DNA from 2 places in the Bacillus sp. ISL-39 genome. Region 1 is predicted to be linked to the other one. Evidence: riboswitches for the same ligand, from Rfam matches in the RefSeq annotation. Region 1 holds a riboswitch; the other holds the start of a gene.

Region 1 (9,323 bases):
AGTGTGCCTGTTTTAGCAGCCACCCGATCCTTCAGGTGAGCTTCCTTCAGCCTATTGCGCATCGTCCCGCCAATCATCCTGTCCTTAACTCCGGCAACTGGAAGCGAATGCTGGAATGCTGGGAACCATTTTTCATTTTGGGCTAGATATAGCAGTTTAGTAATTTCGTTTGCTGGAATGAGGTTGGCGTGAGAGATTCCAGATCCGTCGCGCAATACAAGTCTGCTGGTGTCAATCCCGATTTCACCAAGTCCATCGGCCATGACCTCAAGGCCTTTTTCCCAGCTGCCTTTACCATGGACGGCCTTGCCCATCTCCTTAACCAGTATTTCCGCATGGCCGTTATTGCTTAATTTCATGAAAGGTATCATCAGTTCAGCAAGGGGGACTGATTTATGGGAAATCATTCCGGTCATGCTGTCTGTCGCGTAACCTGACTTAATTTTCCCAACTACTTTTATTCCGTTTTCCTCAAGTGCCTTTTTAAAAAGGCTCCCTGCATAAAGGGAGGGCTCCCAGACCGCGACCCATTTCCTCCTTTTTTATATCAGCAGGAATGGATCCGGTTACCCTGATGGTGTTTGTACCATGTTCACGCTCGATGTGGATATCCTGTTTCCCTTTGGAATTCACTGTTACCGCTTCATTGACGATTGTGACAAAATCAGTGTCAGGCTCTAGGGAAATCTTTGCCGCTGCCCCTTTTTTGCCCGGAGAAATGTCGACTATGACAGTCCCTGCATCATAATCGTGATTTGGCGAAGCGGTAAGGGCGGAAATCTGGGCGCCGTAATATTGATGCTCGTCATTCCAGGTCAAGTCTTCAGAATAACGGACATCATCATACCAGCTGTCATCAGCCACTAAATCGCCGGCCACCTTATTGATTCCTTTACTCTTAAGTCGCTTTGCCATCTCATCAAAGTCTGCCGGGAGCAAGGTTGGATCGCCCATTCCTTTTAAAAATAGGTCACCTTCAAGCGTTCCGTCATTAATTTTTCCATCTGCCAAAACTTGCGTTGTAAAGCGATAATCTTCCCCTAAAACCGAAAGGGCGGCCGCCCCCGTAAACAATTTCAGAACTGAGGCCGGCTGAAGCCGGGTATCCCCGATATGCTCGTACAACAGCTTTCCATCCTCCGCAGACCTGATGCTGACACCAGCCAAAGCTCCATAAAGAACAGGCTCATTTGTTAAAAGGTTGTTGATTTCTGCGGACAGCTCCTCGCTAGGCTGGACTGCCTGAGCTGGAGGTTCCTCTGTATGAAAAAACAAAATGATGGCTAAGATGATGACTAATGAGAATATGGTGATTAATGTAGTTTTTTGTTTCATTTTTTTGGTTCATCCCTTTCACATCTCAACTGTATTCGACAGGAAATTTCCCAATAACCAACTAGTAGAGTCTATGATAATGTTTTAATTAATATAAGGTTCAGGAGGGAAAAAAGTGTACCGATACTTTTCGAATGCTTTACTCATTCTAGCCATCGGAGCAGGATTTTACTTCTATGCCCAACTCATTTTTTCAAAGGTGACAGACCCATTGTACGGAACATTGGCGCTTCTCGCGGGCAGTCTGTTTACGGCAGGGATTTCAAGGGAGCTCCTGTTAATAGCGCAATCAAGAAGGGAAAATAGTCAGATTTAACTTGAAAAAATACTCCTCATTGAAAATCCGTCAAATACGGAGTCTCAATAGGAGTATTTTGTGGTTTTAAGTTGATTTGGAATTCCATAACATGCTGGACGGGCAGTCATCGGGCAGGAGTCTTATTTTATGATTCCATGGCCGATAATCTCGACATCGACTTTCGGCGTAATCGCAATGTTTGGGTATTCTTTTTTCCAATCCACTTGCTGCCAATAATCATTATGGAGCGCAATGATTCGACGGCCAATGCCAAAACTGTCGCTGTTCGCTTGCTGGAGCTTCTTTATGGCCGCTTCTGCATCTTTTGAGAGTATCTCAGAAAGCTTTTGATTCAGATACTTGATTTCTTGTTTTTTATATAACTGATTTCTGGCATACTCAGTAAGTGCAACTTTTAATTTTAGATTTATGTTAACCTTTACTTCTTTATTCGAAATCTTAACCTCTAACTGTTGCTTTGTTTTTTTTACATCGAAAGATACAAAATCGCGGGGGCTAGTATTTTCATGGTTTGTGATTTCCTTTGTGAATCTAGCTCTCATCCCGGAAGTTCCGTCCATCAATAAAAAAATCATTGCCTCATCGCCTGATAAAATTTGCCCTGTAAATTTGCGTTCATTGAATAATGCGATTCCTTCCACTTTGGCCTGATTCTCACTCTCTTGGCCGATATAAGGCAGAATAAAGTCTTCACCTGGGTCAAACATTGCGGCACAAATGGATTGAAGGTTTTCCTCGGGGATAAGCGAGGAAACTTCCTGGCTTTCTAATAACTCAAATAAGTATTCACTAATTTCCTGTTCCTTAATATTTAGCTGGAGGATATCTTTTCCTCTCCCTTCTGCAATAAAAACTTTAGCACTAAGGGAACTTTTGGGGTCTCGATAAAATAAATCAAGAACTGGATATATATCTTGTTTTGCTAGCTCGTTTCCAATAATGAGTACCCGGAGCTTCGACGCATCGAATGTTTTCGAGCTTCGCTGATCGATATCTTTCCTTGCTGCTCTTGGTGTATTCCCGATTCCAGTGATGATTTGATAGGTTTCTGCTGAACCGCCCCCCTGGTCGGCCCTTTTTATAATGGGGGAAGCAACGGCATCGATTATTTTTCCTTCAGTATCCAAGTCAAAACTGGCGGCCAAGTATAACCTAACATCCTTCAATAAATTTTGATCCCAACACCCGCTTAAAAAGATTGTCATACATCCTATGCATAATAATTTACTCGGCCGGGTCATGGTGGACACTTCCCTTCTCCGTTTTTTTCAAAAGGTACGAGACAAGCAGTAAAAGAATGGGAAAAAGAAGAAAGGCGAAGCTGGCATTTGTAATATGTCTGGTCATCGATTCAGCAAAATGAATATTCGACTCTGCCATTAAGGCTATCCCGAAAATTGGCAAAGCCAAGTAATAAATAAGCTTTTTATGCTGTGGTTTTTTAAGTAAACTTTTACAGGACTTTGCCGCCAAAAATAGGTAAGTGCTAAAGGAAGTAAATACCATTATTATCCAAATGGAGAGGAACAACAAATCCGTTCGTTCCATCGCTTTAAAGGTATAAGACTTTAACATATATAAGAGTGGTTCGGGTATTATTTTTAATTCTTCGGGACTGAAATAAATGAAACTGACAATGACCAGATAGGTATATAGCAAAGTGATGAACAAATTCGCCCAGGACATTACCTTGAATTTTTTCTTGTTTGATCCCATTACAAGCGGAAAAGTAATCAGGACCGCTTCAAAACCCAACATGGAGAGGAAGGCATCTTTGCTGCCAAAAAGGATATTTTTTATGCCAGCCTGACCGATTGGGAGAATATAGTATATATTTGCATCTTTCAGTGTGTATGAAATCAGCAGGAATAGAACCAACATAAGAGGTGTAACCAATGTATAAAAGCGAGCCAATACCTTCAAACCGTCCCCGCATAAATAAATTCCTGCCAGGACCATTAAGGCTCCAATAATCCAGATAGGTGTGTAGGGAAGGATCCACCGGTTGATAATCCCAATATAGAGAACTAAAATTAAGCTCCCGACACTTAGAAAATAGAGAGAGTAAAAGACAGAGATCAATTTCCCTATTTTTTTGCCAAGCAGGAAAGCAGCTATTTCAAGAAGGTTTTGAGAGTCAAATCTCTTGAATAGGAGCAAATAAGCAAATAGTATGCACTGAACAAACACTCCTGCAAGGAGAATGGAAATCCATCCATCTGAATGGACCGCATTATGCATATCATATGGTAGCGAAAGCACGCCAACCCCTGATTGGGCATGGATCAGCAGGAAGAAATATTGCTGATAGGTGATCATATCTTTATTATTGTCCATCTATTTTCCATCCTCTTGAATCCCTCTGTCTTTTCGTGTTTGATGCAAGGGCATTTTTTGGCCGTTCATTCATTTTCCAAAGCGGAAGCCTGAAGAATGTGTCTTTTAAGTCCTTTACATGCAAGGGCGCCAGCGGGGAAAAATAAGGAACACCAAATGACTCAAGTTTGCAAAGCTTTATAAAAATGATGATCAGCCCAAAAATCAATCCGACAAACCCTAAAAATGATGCAGCAACCATAAGTGGAAACCGGATCAGGCGGACTGTCGTACTCATTTCGTTAGATGGCACGACAAAAGCTGAAATAGCTGTTACAGCCACAACCACTATCATTATGTTTGATATGAGCCCAGCACTGACTACTGCATCTCCAATGACCAAACCGCCAACGATGCCAATAGTCTGTCCAACAGGTTTGGGAAGCCTGATCCCTGCTTCTCTGATCAGTTCAATCGTTATCTCCATGAAGAAGGCCTCCATTAAGGGAGGATAAGGTATACCTTCAACTGATCCTTTCAATGACAAAATCAATTCATGGGGAATGACCTCGAGATGGAACGCATTAATTGCGATATAAAGTGCCGGAAGGGTAATTGCAATAATGAAGCTTACATACCGCAGCATTCGGATGAAGGTAGCAGGTATCCACCTGCTATTGTAATCATCTGATGATTGGTAAAAGGCGAAAAAAGTGATTGGAAGAATTAATGCCGTGGGGCTGCAATCGCCAATCAAGGCAACTCTCCCTTCCATTAAATTCGCAATCGTCCGGTCTGGCCGCTCGGTATTTACAATCTGTGGAAACAAGGAAAAGGGATCGTCTTCGATGAATTCTTCGATATACCCTGGGCTTAAGACCATATCGGTTGATATATAAGATAGCCTTCTTTCCACTTCAGCTACTACCTTCTTGTCTGCGATTCCTTTCATAAAAACAACTGCAACCTTGGTTCTTGTTTTCTCACCCAATACATGATATTTCACAGTGAAATCTGGATCTTTGATTCTCATTCTTAAGAGGCTGATATTCGCTTCTAGATTTTCATTGAAACCATCATGAGCGCCACGGACAATACTTTCGTTCTGAGGCTCCTCAATTGCCCTTTGATGACTTTTCGGAAAATTGAAAAGCCATGATTCATTACGTTCACATAGAAACAAAATATATCCACCGTCAAGGATGCCTTCTATCAGCTCTTTGATCTCATGATTTTCCTTGCCATTTAAAGATTGTAAATTTTCACTGCTGACATTCGACCCTAGCTCAAACAATGGTAAAAGCAAATATTCCTTGAAATTCTCTTTTGAGACTAAGGTTTCAAGAAAACAAAATATAAATGAGATGCTACCTTTAGTAAATTTCAATTCTTTGAAATCTGCAGTATGTTCGAATACCGATGTTAACTCTTGGTATAGGCTATTGTTAATAGCTTTGTCCTCAGTATCCTGTTGTAAGCCCTTCGGCAGCCTGAATTTTTTCATAACTACACCACTTTTTATTGAAGATATGGAATCCTTAGCGTTAGGAGTAGTTATTCCAAATAACTTGCCAAAATATACAAAAGGAGATAACGGCTGGATGCAAGAAGCATCTGGCATTTGCGATTAAGAAAGTCATGAGGTTATGATAAAATAAAACAAATGATAAAGGGGGTTTTTAGATGGACATATTGCAGCCCGAAGTGAACCCATCTGAATGTGGTGACAGCTGTTGCTCATCAGAAAGAAAGAGCCATCACTCTGAAAAAACGAAAAAGAATCTCGTGACGAGATTGAATCGGATAGAAGGACAAATTCGCGGCATTAAAGGCCTGATCGAGAGAGATACGTATTGTGACGATGTCATCACGCAGATATCGGCAACACAGGCGGCACTGAACAGTGTGGCCAAACTTCTGCTCGAAGGCCATATGAAATCGTGCATCGTCGAACGAATTCAGGAAGGTGACGATGAAGTCATTGATGAGCTATTGACCACGATTGAAAAGCTGATGAAAAAATAAAAGTTGTATTGTTTTTCATTTAGCCTAATGTTCTGTATAATGACTCTAACTAAATACATTCCTTCGGGGTCGGGTGAAATTCCCAACCGGCGGTGATGAAGCTTTTGCTTCTTAGTCCGTGACCCGGTTAACATTTGTTAAACGGTGGATCTGGTGAAACTCCAGGGCCGACAGTTAAAGTCTGGATGGGAGAAGGAAAAAAACGAGGATTAAAAGAACGGGATAAGTATGCCCTTTTTCAACCCTCTAATTTACCATTGCCTTTTTTAGGACCCCGAATCAATTTGTTTCGGGGTCTTTTTATTTATTCGTACAAAACCTGAAAGGAAACTACCTTTTTTGAGGAAGGAGGAAGCAGGGTGAACGACCAGGACTATATGGCATTGGCCATCAATCTCGCTAGTGCGACAGAAGGCCAAACCTCGCCGAATCCGCAAGTAGGAGCTGTCCTTGTAAAAGACGGCCGGATCATTGGAATGGGTGCCCATTTGAAGGCGGGTGAGCCCCATGCTGAGGTACATGCAATCACAATGGCTAGGGATAAGGCAAAGGATGCCACATTATACGTGACCCTTGAGCCATGCAGTCATTTCGGGAAGACGCCGCCATGCTCGAATCTGGTGATAGATTCAGGCATCAAGAAAGTATTTGTCGCTTCGGTTGATCCGAATCCGCTTGTTGGAGGAGCAGGAGTGAAAAAGATGCTTGAGGCGGGCTTAGATGTGCAGGTTGGGTTGATGGAGGAAGAAGCAAAAGCGCTGAATAAAGTGTTTTTTCATTACATAAGCACTGGCTTGCCCTATGTTACGTTGAAGTCAGCCACCAGCCTGGACGGCAAAATCGCAACAGTTACCGGGGAGAGCAAATGGATCACCGGGGAAGAGGCAAGAAAGGATGTCCATCGGTTCCGTCATTCACATGATGCTATTTTAGTTGGCGTCAACACCGTCATAAAAGACAATCCGAGCCTGACGACAAGGATTGAGTCTGGAGGGAAGAATCCGGTGAGGGTCGTGCTGGACAACACTCTTCGCACTCCGCTGGATTCAAGGATCGTGAATGACAGGGCTGCCGAAACCATTATCGTGACCGGAGGACGGGCAGAGGCTGAAAGGATAAAGCAGTTTACTGAGCTAGGCATTGAGGTTATCAAGCTGGAAACTGAGCAAGTCGAGATTCATGGCATGCTGAAAAAACTGGGAGATTGGGGTATCACTTCTATTTACGTAGAAGGTGGAGCCGAGGTCCATGGCAGCTTTTTAAAGGAGAAGGCCTTTCAGCAAGTCATAGCGTATATCGCTCCAAAGCTGATTGGAGGGAAAAACGCCCCGGCTGCATACGGAGGCGGAGGTATTGCCAGGCTCGAGGATACTGTTTCTTTGGAGATTAGAGATGTTAAGCAAATTGGCCAGGATATCAGGATCATCGCTGAGCCGGTTTAAAAGGAGGTTAATATGTTTACGGGAATAATTGAAGAGATAGGGACTGTCGCCAATATCCAGCATAGCGGCGAGTCATTTGTCCTGACGATTGACGCAAGGAAAGTCCTGACAGATGTTCACCTTGGAGACAGTATTGCTGTTAACGGGGTGTGCCTGACCGTCACCTCCTTTACAGAGAATAGATTTACGGTAGATGTCATGCCGGAAACGGTCAAAGCATCCAGCTTGAAATCCGTCAAACGTGGCTCAAAGGTGAACCTGGAAAGGGCAATGGCAGCGGGCGGCCGGTTCGGCGGGCACTTTGTCGCCGGCCATGTGGATGGAATCGGGACCATTAAGGGGAAAAAGCAAATAGAGAACGCGGTTTACTATGAAATTCAAGTGGATCCTGAATTGCTGAAATATGTCATCATGAAAGGCTCTGTCGCTGTTGATGGTACAAGCCTGACCGTTTTCGGAATATCAGAAGACAGCCTGACTCTATCGTTGATTCCGCTCACCTTGAAAGATACAGTCTTAGGGTTCAAGGATAAAGGGGATATCGTCAATATCGAATGCGACATGATTGGCAAGTATGTAGGGCACTTTTTAAGTAACCAGTTTCCGTCAGCACCAAAACGAGGCAACAATATTACAGCCCAGTTCTTAGAGGATAACGGGTTTATGTGAGGGTGATGTAAATGTTTGATCCAATTGAAGAGGCTATATATGAACTCATGCAGGGAAATGTAGTCATTGTTTGTGACGATGAAGACCGTGAGAATGAAGGAGACTTCATCGCTCTGGCAGAAAAGGCAACACCGGATGTGATCAATTTCATGGCAACACATGGCCGGGGATTGATTTGCGTGCCGATTGAAGAGGAATTAGCCCAGAAGCTGGATTTAATGCCGATGGTCTCACGAAATACCGACCCTCATGGCACAGCTTTTACCGTGAGCATTGACCATAAGTATTCAACAACCGGGATTTCGGCTTTCGAGCGTTCAGCCACTGTATTAAGCATGCTCGACCCAGAGTCAAAGGCCGCTGATTTTAAAAGGCCTGGCCACATCTTTCCTCTCGTAGCCAAAAAAGGCGGAGTACTAAGGAGAGCCGGCCATACAGAGGCAGCGGTGGATCTTGCTAAAATGAGCGGCGCCAAGCCTGCCGGGGTCATCTGCGAAATCATGAATGAAGATGGCACCATGGCCCGGGTGCCAGAGCTCCGCAAGATTGCCGACCAGTTCGATTTAAAAATGATTACGATAAAAGACCTCATTCAATACCGCAATCGGAAAGACCAGTTGGTTAAAAGAGAGGTTGAGATCAATCTTCCTACTGAATTCGGGATTTTCAAGGCAGTTGGTTATTCAAATGTAGTAGATGACAAAGAACATATTGCTCTTGTAAAAGGAGAAATTGACCCTGAAGAGCCGGTGCTTGTAAGGGTTCACTCTGAATGTTTGACTGGCGATGTGTTCGGCTCCTTCCGCTGTGACTGCGGCCCGCAGCTGCATGCAGCATTGAGTCAGATTAACAAGGAAGGACGCGGTGTTCTTCTGTACATGCGCCAGGAAGGCAGAGGAATCGGCCTGATGAACAAGCTGCGTGCATATAAACTGCAGGAAGAGGGCTACGACACGGTAGAGGCCAATAAAAAGCTTGGCTTCGGTGCTGATCTCCGTGAATACGGAATTGGCGCCCAGATTTTAAAAGACCTTGGCATCAGGCAAATTAAATTGCTGACCAACAACCCAAGGAAAATCAAAGGGCTTAAGGGTTATGACCTGGAAGTAGTCGACCGTGTGCCAATCCAAATGCCAACAAGGGAAGAAAACGAAAATTATTTAAAAACCAAGCACAGCAAATTAGGGCATTTACTTAATTTTTAATAGGAATTAAAA
Region 2 (9,323 bases), on a different contig from region 1:
TAAATTCGCAGAATTCTGGACATACACTGAGAACATCTCAGCGAAAGAATACGAATAAGGCTGCAGCACCGTTACATAGAGATAATAGAAGTAGATTGAAATTAATCCTATCGTCACCCATACTGACAAAAGATGTCTGGATTTAAACCGGTCAAACTTTCGCTTTCGCTCAATTAAATTCTGCAACATCCTTTTGGTCGCAGGGTCCGTACGATTATCAAGGTTCTCGATTTCCTGTTCCATGGCAAGCCCTCCCCTTTATATCATTTTTATGAGCTTGTCCATGGAGTTATGATATTGCCGAACAAAAAAGAAAGGGCTCTTTTCTCAAACTTTGTTGAATAATTAAAAAAAGCCAGGAGTTTTTCACTCCGGCTAATTTTTAATCGGTATCTTCAATACTTGTCCTGCTTGAATCTCATTCCCCTGAATGTTGTTCGCTTTTTTGATGATTGGAATTCCATCCTGGGATTTATAGTAGGTCATTGCTACTCTGAACAATGTTTCATTTGGTTTTACAGTATGATAGATGACCTTTTCACTGCTTGCTGGTACTTCTTTTTCTGCCGCTGCGGTATCTTCTTCAACTGCAGGTTTGTTCGCGGGCTCCGCGGAGGCTGGAGCGGTTATTTTTTCGCTATCTTTTTCTTCATCTGCTTCTTCCGCAGTATTTTTGTCCCCGCTGCTTGATGGAGCAGGTCCAGCTGTCACAACATCGTTTCCATCTGGATCGGCAATTTCTTCATAGGATGGTGCTTCCTGATCTGTATCTTCCTGATTCTTACTGCTTCGTTCATCCTGGCCTTCAACATTGATCATCTCCACCCCTGCACGTTCCTGCGACTTATTCAAAGGCGTTTTCACACCATCCAGATAAGAGATAATGCTGAAAAAAGAAATAGGCAGCAGGATGAAAAACAGAGCCATCAGCCTGATGACCGGATATTTTACTTTAACTTTAGTTTTTTTCTGTTTTTGTCTGTGCATCTCACTTCTTGGCGGAAGGGATTCCTTTTTTTCAGTAGTATGGTCAGTTTTGCGCTCCACTCTTTTTCTCAGCCGCTCAGCCTGGTCCCTTATAGGTTTTTCCTTATTCACTGCCTGTACCCCCAATTGTTGCTTGAGTCCTGAATTTAATGATTAAACCTAAGATAAAATCAATGAAAAAATGCATCACGATCGTGACAACAAGATTATTTGTCACCATATAAATGTATCCAATCAAGAAACTCAATAAAATAATATTAGTAAACAAAAACCAATTGAACAGATAGCGATAATGGACGACTGCGAAAATTATGCTCGATATGATTAACCCGGTATTTGTCTGAATGACTCCTCTGAAAAGAATTTCCTCACTAATTGCTACCATAGCTGCAATCAGCATAATCTGGACTACACTCCTTTTCCTGAATATCCTTTCGTTCAAGCCTCCATCGTCATAGTAGGACTTCGGCAGATATTTCATGAAGATGAAGTCCATAACAACGACTGCAGCTCCCGCAGTGAGACCGACAAACAAAATATTCCAGTCACTCCAAATAAATAATTCTTGGAACTCATTGAAGCTATCAAACATTATCATACCTAATATTGCCGATATCGTTAATAGTAATATTTGCGTAGCGATTAAGTGGAACAGCAGTTCTTTTTCAGTCAGCCTTGCCACGGTTTCCTTATATTGATCCTTCATTACATCCGCTCTCTCATCAATAGAATTGAAGCCAATTCCTGCTTCCAGTCCAACGCAGCTTCGCATTGTCCACTGGGTGGTTCGGTTTCTTCAAAATGATCTATATTTATACCACAATTACTGCAGCAATTCCGGGGCCGTTCCTGGATTTCTTCGCCGAACATACCCAAAATAAAAGTCCTCTTGCATTCCTTTGTATGAATCCATTCAAGCATCTTCTTAATTTGCATATTTTTTACCTGCAGACGATTTTCGATTAATTGCCCGAGGCTCCTTTTATCCCTGTTATACTCTATCGTTTCAATACCAGAGAGGTAATCCTCGACAATCCTCCATTGGATCTCGGTGAAGCCGCATATCATTGAGAGCTCTTCAGCACGTTCGGAAAGATTATGATAATGGATCTGGTTATCAATTATAAAGGCAAACAGCCTTTCAATCTGGTATTGATCAGGGAGCTCACCTTCAGCGAGCTGGTACGCCAGCTGTTCGTCTCCTGGGGTATAAATCAGGATGGCAATTGAATCGCGGCCATCCCTTGCCGCCCTCCCTATTTCCTGGAGGTACGATTCGATCTGCATGGGCATATGGAAATGAATCACGTAACGGACATTTTCTTTATTAATCCCCATCCCAAAAGCGCTTGTAGCACAAACCACATCAAGCTGGCCATTGATGAATTGCTGCTGGATAAGGACCCGGCTTTCCGGATCCAGGCCCCCATGATAGGCCATGGCATTCATGATCCCTTTTTCCCTCATATGCGCCGCTGTTTGCTCAGCGACTTTCTTGCTTGAAAAATAAATGATCCCGGGTCCTTTTAAAAATTTCACCAGCTCGATTGTCCGGTCCAGCTTATCCTGGAAGGCAGAGGCGGATTCCAAAGCAAGAGAAATAGCGGGCCTGTCCACAGAATAAACCACTTCATTCCATTCTCCTAAATGGAGCTTTTCAGCAATATCCCTTCGGACTTCCTCTGAGGCCGTGGCTGTCAGCGCAAGCGTCAAAGGGTTTCCAAGCTTCTCCCTGAACTCTCCAAGCTTGAGATAGTCCGGCCTAAAATCATATCCCCATTGAGAAATACAATGGGCCTCATCTACGACGAACAGTGAGACAGACAGTTTTTTTATCCGGTTCAATACAGAATCAATTCCAAGCATTTCTGGAGAAATGAAGATAAACCGAAACCATTCGAGTTCTTCCATCGCTTTGGCTTTTTGCTGTGGGGACAAAAAGGAATTCAAGGCAATAACTCTTTTTTCGCCCATCGCCATCATTTGCTCTACCTGATCCTGCATAAGTGACAGCAGCGGTGAAATAATCAAGACTGGCCCGTCCACCAGATAACCCGGAAGCTGATAGCACAGGGACTTACCCGTTCCAGTTGGCAGCATGGAAATCGTATGTTTTTTCCCTACAACGGATTGGATCGTTTCTTCCTGCCCTGGACGAAAATCCTCGAACCCAAAATACCTTTTTAAATAGTTTTTTAATTCCATTCCATATCACCATATTTAGCCAGAACAAGCCTGATTTCAAAATAGGAGGCATCAGCCACCTGTTCCTTGATTTGCTTTAGTTTTTTCGCGGAATTCTGCTGAGCTGCGAGAAGGATTCTTTCCCTTTTGTCATGAAGGACATAGTGGTCTATATGAAAGTCCTTGATGGAAAGAGCAATTTCCACAACATGATCTTCTATGGTGCTTTGCTTAAGGTTTCGGACAGCTGCAATCTCTTCCAGGGTATAACCCCTCTGCATTAATCTATAGGTCTTGTCAGTTGAAATCGTCAAGGGAACACTTCGCTCCGCCTTTATGATCAATCCACTAAGCAATGGATAGGCCTGTTCGTTCTCTATCACCCTGTCAAACATTGCATGTAAGCAATTTAAGAATTCGTAATGATAGTGAGCCGGTTCCAGACCGGTTTTTTCAGCAGCCTGCAGAGTGGTTAATCCAATTTTCCTGAAGCCAGTCAGTCTAAAAACAACTAATTCAGGTCTCGTCTTTTCATTATCAAGGGCAGAGATCAGCTCACGATACAGCCTATCCGCAAGCTTGTAACGATCTTCCTTTTGCTGCCTGATGTAATGTTTAACCCAAATAAGGGTTTCCCTCTTATTTCTTACTGGGATAAAGGAGCGTTCATGATTGATCAGATTAGAACTCACCTGGATCAGCAATGTCAACCTTTCCCAAAAAGAATCTGTCACCTGGTGATATTTCCAGCCATTCAAATAATCAGGAAGTTTGTATTCAGCTAACTGTTGTTCCAGCGCTTTCTCTCCTTTGTCCGTTAATATTACCTTCGTTTCTGCAATTTCCTCGGCCATTCCCCTTTGCTTCAGCCTATCAATCATTTTTTCGAGTCCTGCACGGGTAACTGAAGGGTATGTATGAAAATATGGGGTGATTTTATACAAATGCGCGTCTTGTATCGTCTGCGAGGAACGTTTGCCCTGAAGAAGATGAAATAGCGAATAAATGGTTCTTTCGCCATTGATTTTTTTCAATATAGACAAAACAACTGTTTCCAAATATGTTATCCCCATAAAATCACCCTGGAATGAAAAATTAAGTAAAGGGCACGATAATATTCGGCGCCCACTATAGCAGAAAAATAATCTAACATTATTTTACCATGAAAATATCTAGTAAATGTTTTATTTTCAACGGAAAAACCATTCAAGGCCTTGTGTGATAAGCATTCTCAATACTTTTTTTATTGAAATGTTGGCGATACAGTTTTACAATAGGTATGAGGAATACGTTTTCACTGTTTTGGTGAAAACAGCATATTATTGTTAAACACTTGGGAGGAATTATATCATGGCTAAGTACACAATTGTTGACAAAGAAACTTGTATTGCATGTGGAGCTTGCGGTGCAGCTGCTCCAGATATCTACGATTACGACGATGAAGGCATCGCATTCGTAACACTTGATGAAAACGAAGGTATCGTTGAAATCCCTGATGTATTAATTGACGACATGATGGATGCATTCGAAGGCTGCCCGACTGACTCAATCAAAGTTGCAGATGAGCCATTTAACGGAGATGCTACTAAATTCGAATAAGACAATACATAATTCCCGCTTACATGCGGGAATTTTTTTTTACAGTTATTACGTTGGATGATAACTTTAATTTGCGGTCCATCCATGCACGGATGATGATTTTTGTTGGCCCATATATAAATCAAAAAGCAACGGTATAGCACACCGTTGCTTTTGTATTAGAATTCATATGATTTATGCACTTTTGAAAGCTTGCTGCCTCTCGATCCATGTTTTCATCCTTGTGAAGATGAGCATGAATATGACAGACATCAGTAAGCCTTTAACGAAATTAAATGGTAAAATCCCTGCGACGATCATGGCTCGCGCTTCTGGTCCAGACATTGCCGGCATATTCAAGAACAATGTGTAGGCAGGAAGGAACACGTAGTAGTTCAGTACACTCATCAGGATGGCCATACTTATTGTACCAGCCACCAATCCGAACGTCATTCCCTTATTGGATTTCATCCGCTGATAGATATAATAGGTTGGCAGGATGAATAAAACACCGGCAACAAAGTTGGCAACATGCCCAACGGGAACACCCGTATCACTGCCCGTCATAAAATAATCAAGCGTATTCTTCAAGAATTCTACTAAAATACCGGCTGCCGGACCAAAAATCAACGCAGCAATCAATGCAGGTATATCGCTGAAATCGACCATTAAGAATTTTGGAAACGGCGGCAGCGGAAAATTCAGCAGCATCAATACATACGAGATACTGCTCAGCATACCAATTGAGACCATTGCTTTGACACTGAATTTTTTCATTTTCCTCTCTCCTTATAGAGATCCATCTCACATAAAGAAGAAAGATTCGGCAATCACATACCCATTACAAATAAAACCCCCAAGTTTTCTGAACTTGAGGGAGAGTTGTGAAAGGTATGCCAAATAACCGTTCGAAACCTGCATTTTTCGAACGTCTGCAGAACCTCCATCTTCTCCCATCCAGACTATACTGTCGGCTTTGGAATCGCACCAAATCCTGCCCTTACAGGCTCGCGGGCTTAGAGAATTCATCTCATTACCGCCGGTCGGGAATTACACCCTGCCCCGAAGATAGACCATATTTAATTTAACAAGTTTATTATACTGAAAAAAAGATAGTTTGTGAAGGTGTATGCTTGTGACGATTTTTTGACGTAAACGAGCAAAATATTTTGAGTTTCAGAACGGATATTGATTGAGAATTACTTTTCTGCTAAATTCGGAATAACAGAATATATTTAGAGTAAACCAATTGATTTTGACAGCGCTTGCATGGAATACATGAACAATTCGAGAGTTTGACAAAAGAATATTCGTTTTGTAAAATAATCAGAAAATTACTACTTTATTCTTAATAAAAGGAGTGGGCAAAGGATGTTTCAGGTTCTAGCGGCAGATTCAATAAAGGAAGAAGGCTTACAGCCATTATTAGAACACGAAGGAATCCAGGTACATATCGGGGGTGTGGACTCAGGGTTAATCGATTTACAAAAGGTTGACGCCCTATTAGTCAGGAGCGCAACGAAAGTTACTCAAGAACTGCTCGATCGAATGCCAGCACTAAAAATAGTTGGCCGGGCAGGTGTCGGTGTAGATAATATTGATATCACAGAGGCGACAAAGAGAGGAATAATCGTCGTGAACGCTCCTGATGGGAATACCATTTCTACTGCGGAACATACCTTTGCGATGATGTCCGCATTAATGCGGAACATTCCACAGGCACACTCCACTGTAAAAAATGGAGAATGGAAGAGAAATAAGTTTATCGGAAATGAACTTTATGGAAAAATCTTAGGAATCATTGGTCTGGGGAGAATCGGTTCTGAACTCGCAAAAAGAGCCAGGGCTTTCGGGATGTCTGTAAAGGTATATGACCCATTCCTGACGAAGGAGAGGGCAGACGTTTTAGGTGTTCAATTGTCCTCCTTTGACGAGGTCCTCGCAGAAACCGATATAATTTCGGTCCACACACCTCTGACGAAAGAAACGAAAGGACTTCTCAATGAAAAGACATTGAGTCAAACTAAAAAAGGAGTCTATCTGCTCAACTGTGCGAGAGGGGGAATAATCGATGAGATGGCTCTCGCTCATTATATTGAGAACGGTCATGTTGCGGGCGCTGCACTGGATGTATTTGAAGTGGAACCCCCAGAGGGTCACCCTTTGTTAAGGCTTGATTCAGTTATTGCAACCCCACACCTTGGAGCCTCTACAAAAGAAGCGCAGCTAAATGTTGCTACCCAGGTCGCAAGTGAAATCAGGACTTATTTTGAGAATAAACCTGTGGCCAACTCGATCAATCTTCCGGCAATGTCTAAAGACATCTATGAAAAAATCCAACCCTATCACCAGCTTGCGAAGGAAATGGGGAAGATTGTCTCAGAATGCCACAACAAAGGAATCAGCGAGCTGACAGCTACCTATTCAGGCACTGCAGCGGATCTCGAGACATCTTTTTTAACAAAGGCGCTGCTTGCCGGATTTTTCGAAAACCGCATTGAAGTGAAAGTAAACGAAGTAAATGCAATCCACATTGCAAAAGAGCGCGGAATCATGGTTGGGGAAAAAGTGACAGGAAACTCCTTTGGCTACGCAAATACCATAACAGTAACAGCAAGCGGAGACGGAGAAACTTTTACAGCGAGAGGAACCTACATTGACCATTACGGGCCAAGGATTGTCAACCTGGACGGTTTTAACATTGATTTCCACCCTGCAGGGAACCTCTTGTATATCCAGCACATGGACCGTCCCGGTGTAATCGGGCATGTAGGAAAGATCCTGGGTGACCATGGCGTGAACATTGCGACAATGCAGGTCGGCAGAAAAGAGGCCGGCGGCGAAGCCATCATGGTCCTCTCATTTGACAAACCCCTTTCAAATGAGATGATCGGCAAGCTTGAGTCGCTGCAGGACATTGTCACGATCAATAGTATATTGCTCTAAGTCTAAGGACAGCAAACAGGCCTCCAATCAACGAGGCCTGTGTTTTTTTTGAATAGGCTCTTTTCTCAAACTTTGTTGCTATTGACTTCAAAAAAGGATTGTAATGACCTATTTTATTTGCAAAATTGACTCTTTTGGAAGAAAAGAGCATGCAAACTTAATACCGACCAGCAAAATGGCCTTATATTACGTTAAAATCGGCTTTAGGATTTTAACAACAATCTTTACGAAAACAACGTTTGAATAAGAACGTGTTTATTCTGAATATGTTCAGCTCCAGCACTTGTCCGTTCCCTATCTTATCCCAACGGCAATGATTTTCTTTCACCTTTGGAGAATGTCATGATTTCTCCATAGCCAACCTCTCGAGCAAGTTCAAGTGCCTGGCCAAAATCAGCACCGACATGCTCAGGTACATGGGCATCGGATGACAAAACAATTGGTATATTCTTATCAAAGCACATCTGCAATAGCCTTTTGTCTGGATACAATGTCTGAGTAGGCTTCCTCAATCCTGCAGTGCTTATTTCCACACAGGTCTTGGATTGTGCAAGCGCTGATGTCGCACGATCATACTGCTCCAAAAGGAAGCCTTCATCTTCAGGGACATATTTAAAAATCTTCACAAGATCAATGTGTCCGATTATATCGAAAAGATTTGACTGCGCCAGTGTTACCACCTGGTCAAAATAACTTTTATAAACTTCATAAACATCTCTTCTGTCCCATTCTTTACGATATTCGGCAAGGTCAATTCCGAAATCGCCAATCCAATGGATCGATCCTATCACATAATCAAATTCATAGCTGTTGATGAACTGTTCCATTTCCTTATGCTTGCCAGGAGTGTAATCCATCTCGATTGACATTTTTACGTCAATTTCATTTCCCCAGGCTTCCTTAAAAAGATTTACATAATCAGCCATATCATAGTATCTGCGTTCATCCACCCAGCTGTTGCGCAGGATATCTGCAGTCTGGTAGAAGTGATATGCATGCTCGGAAATCCCGAAATGCTGGATTCCCCTTTTATTGGCCATATCAGTAAACTGCTTCAAATAGTCCAGCGTCAATGTACCTCTTTCCAGATGGTTGTGGTAATCCGTCAGCATAGTACCCATCCCCTTTGTGACCGTTTTACCTATTATACTTTCATATAACAGCGGGGTACAAGGACTGATTATCGGGTAATTAATATTTGATGCGGTTGAATCGTATCAGATGTCAGATTGTTCAAGGCTTTTAACTTTTCAACGGATGTGTTTGTCTTTCTTGCGATAGAGATTAGTGTATCCCCTGAGGAAACCACATAATTCTCTTTAGCTGAGCTCTCGATTATTAAAACGTCTCCTGGAGAAATCTGGTTGCTGCTCATATTATTTTCTTTCTTGATTTTTTCTACAGAAGTGACATATTGTCTGGCGATTGACCAAAGGGTCTCCCCTCTTTTGACGGTATGCTTTGCCATAGATTGAGACTCAGCAGCAGTTGATTTTTCTGAAATTCCGTTTCCATTGTCAATATGGAAGCTCTCGCCTTGGTTACCAATATCGATATCATCCATCAACCGAAGCTTGGCAATTGTCTCTACCGTCACTTCATTTCCTTTTTTCTCCATAGCTAAAATA

The links. A riboswitch is a leader RNA that binds a small molecule or an ion and turns the genes downstream of it on or off. The one in region 1 is predicted to bind FMN.
Region 2: it holds a riboswitch for FMN, as region 1 does, so the genes downstream of both, J7E37_RS12780 (ECF transporter S component) here and ribD (bifunctional diaminohydroxyphosphoribosylaminopyrimidine deaminase/5-amino-6-(5-phosphoribosylamino)uracil reductase RibD) in region 1, are expected to answer to the same signal.

The regions. Positions count from the first base shown of each region.
Region 1 covers NZ_JAGGQM010000006.1:26,749-36,071, forward strand. Annotated here, with positions in the region: partial or broken gene dacB (D-alanyl-D-alanine carboxypeptidase/D-alanyl-D-alanine endopeptidase) at 1-1,335, opposite strand, end outside; gene J7E37_RS07815 (hypothetical protein) at 1,451-1,651, shown strand; gene J7E37_RS07820 (Ger(x)C family spore germination protein) at 1,774-2,895, opposite strand; gene J7E37_RS07825 (GerAB/ArcD/ProY family transporter) at 2,879-3,991, opposite strand; gene J7E37_RS07830 (spore germination protein) at 3,981-5,474, opposite strand; gene J7E37_RS07835 (metal-sensitive transcriptional regulator) at 5,654-5,995, shown strand; FMN riboswitch at 6,051-6,196, shown strand; gene ribD (bifunctional diaminohydroxyphosphoribosylaminopyrimidine deaminase/5-amino-6-(5-phosphoribosylamino)uracil reductase RibD) at 6,355-7,437, shown strand; gene ribE (riboflavin synthase) at 7,450-8,106, shown strand; gene J7E37_RS07850 (bifunctional 3,4-dihydroxy-2-butanone-4-phosphate synthase/GTP cyclohydrolase II) at 8,118-9,311, shown strand.
Region 2 covers NZ_JAGGQM010000014.1:74,177-83,499, reverse strand. Annotated here, with positions in the region: gene J7E37_RS12810 (YpbF family protein) at 1-243, opposite strand, end outside; gene J7E37_RS12805 (LysM peptidoglycan-binding domain-containing protein) at 376-1,098, opposite strand; gene J7E37_RS12800 (CPBP family intramembrane glutamic endopeptidase) at 1,091-1,693, opposite strand; gene J7E37_RS12795 (RecQ family ATP-dependent DNA helicase) at 1,693-3,192, opposite strand; gene J7E37_RS12790 (YpbB family protein) at 3,183-4,229, opposite strand; gene J7E37_RS12785 (ferredoxin) at 4,522-4,770, shown strand; gene J7E37_RS12780 (ECF transporter S component) at 4,945-5,526, opposite strand; FMN riboswitch at 5,691-5,823, opposite strand; gene serA (phosphoglycerate dehydrogenase) at 6,121-7,695, shown strand; gene J7E37_RS12770 (histidinol-phosphatase) at 7,995-8,807, opposite strand; gene J7E37_RS12765 (M23 family metallopeptidase) at 8,876-9,323, opposite strand, start outside.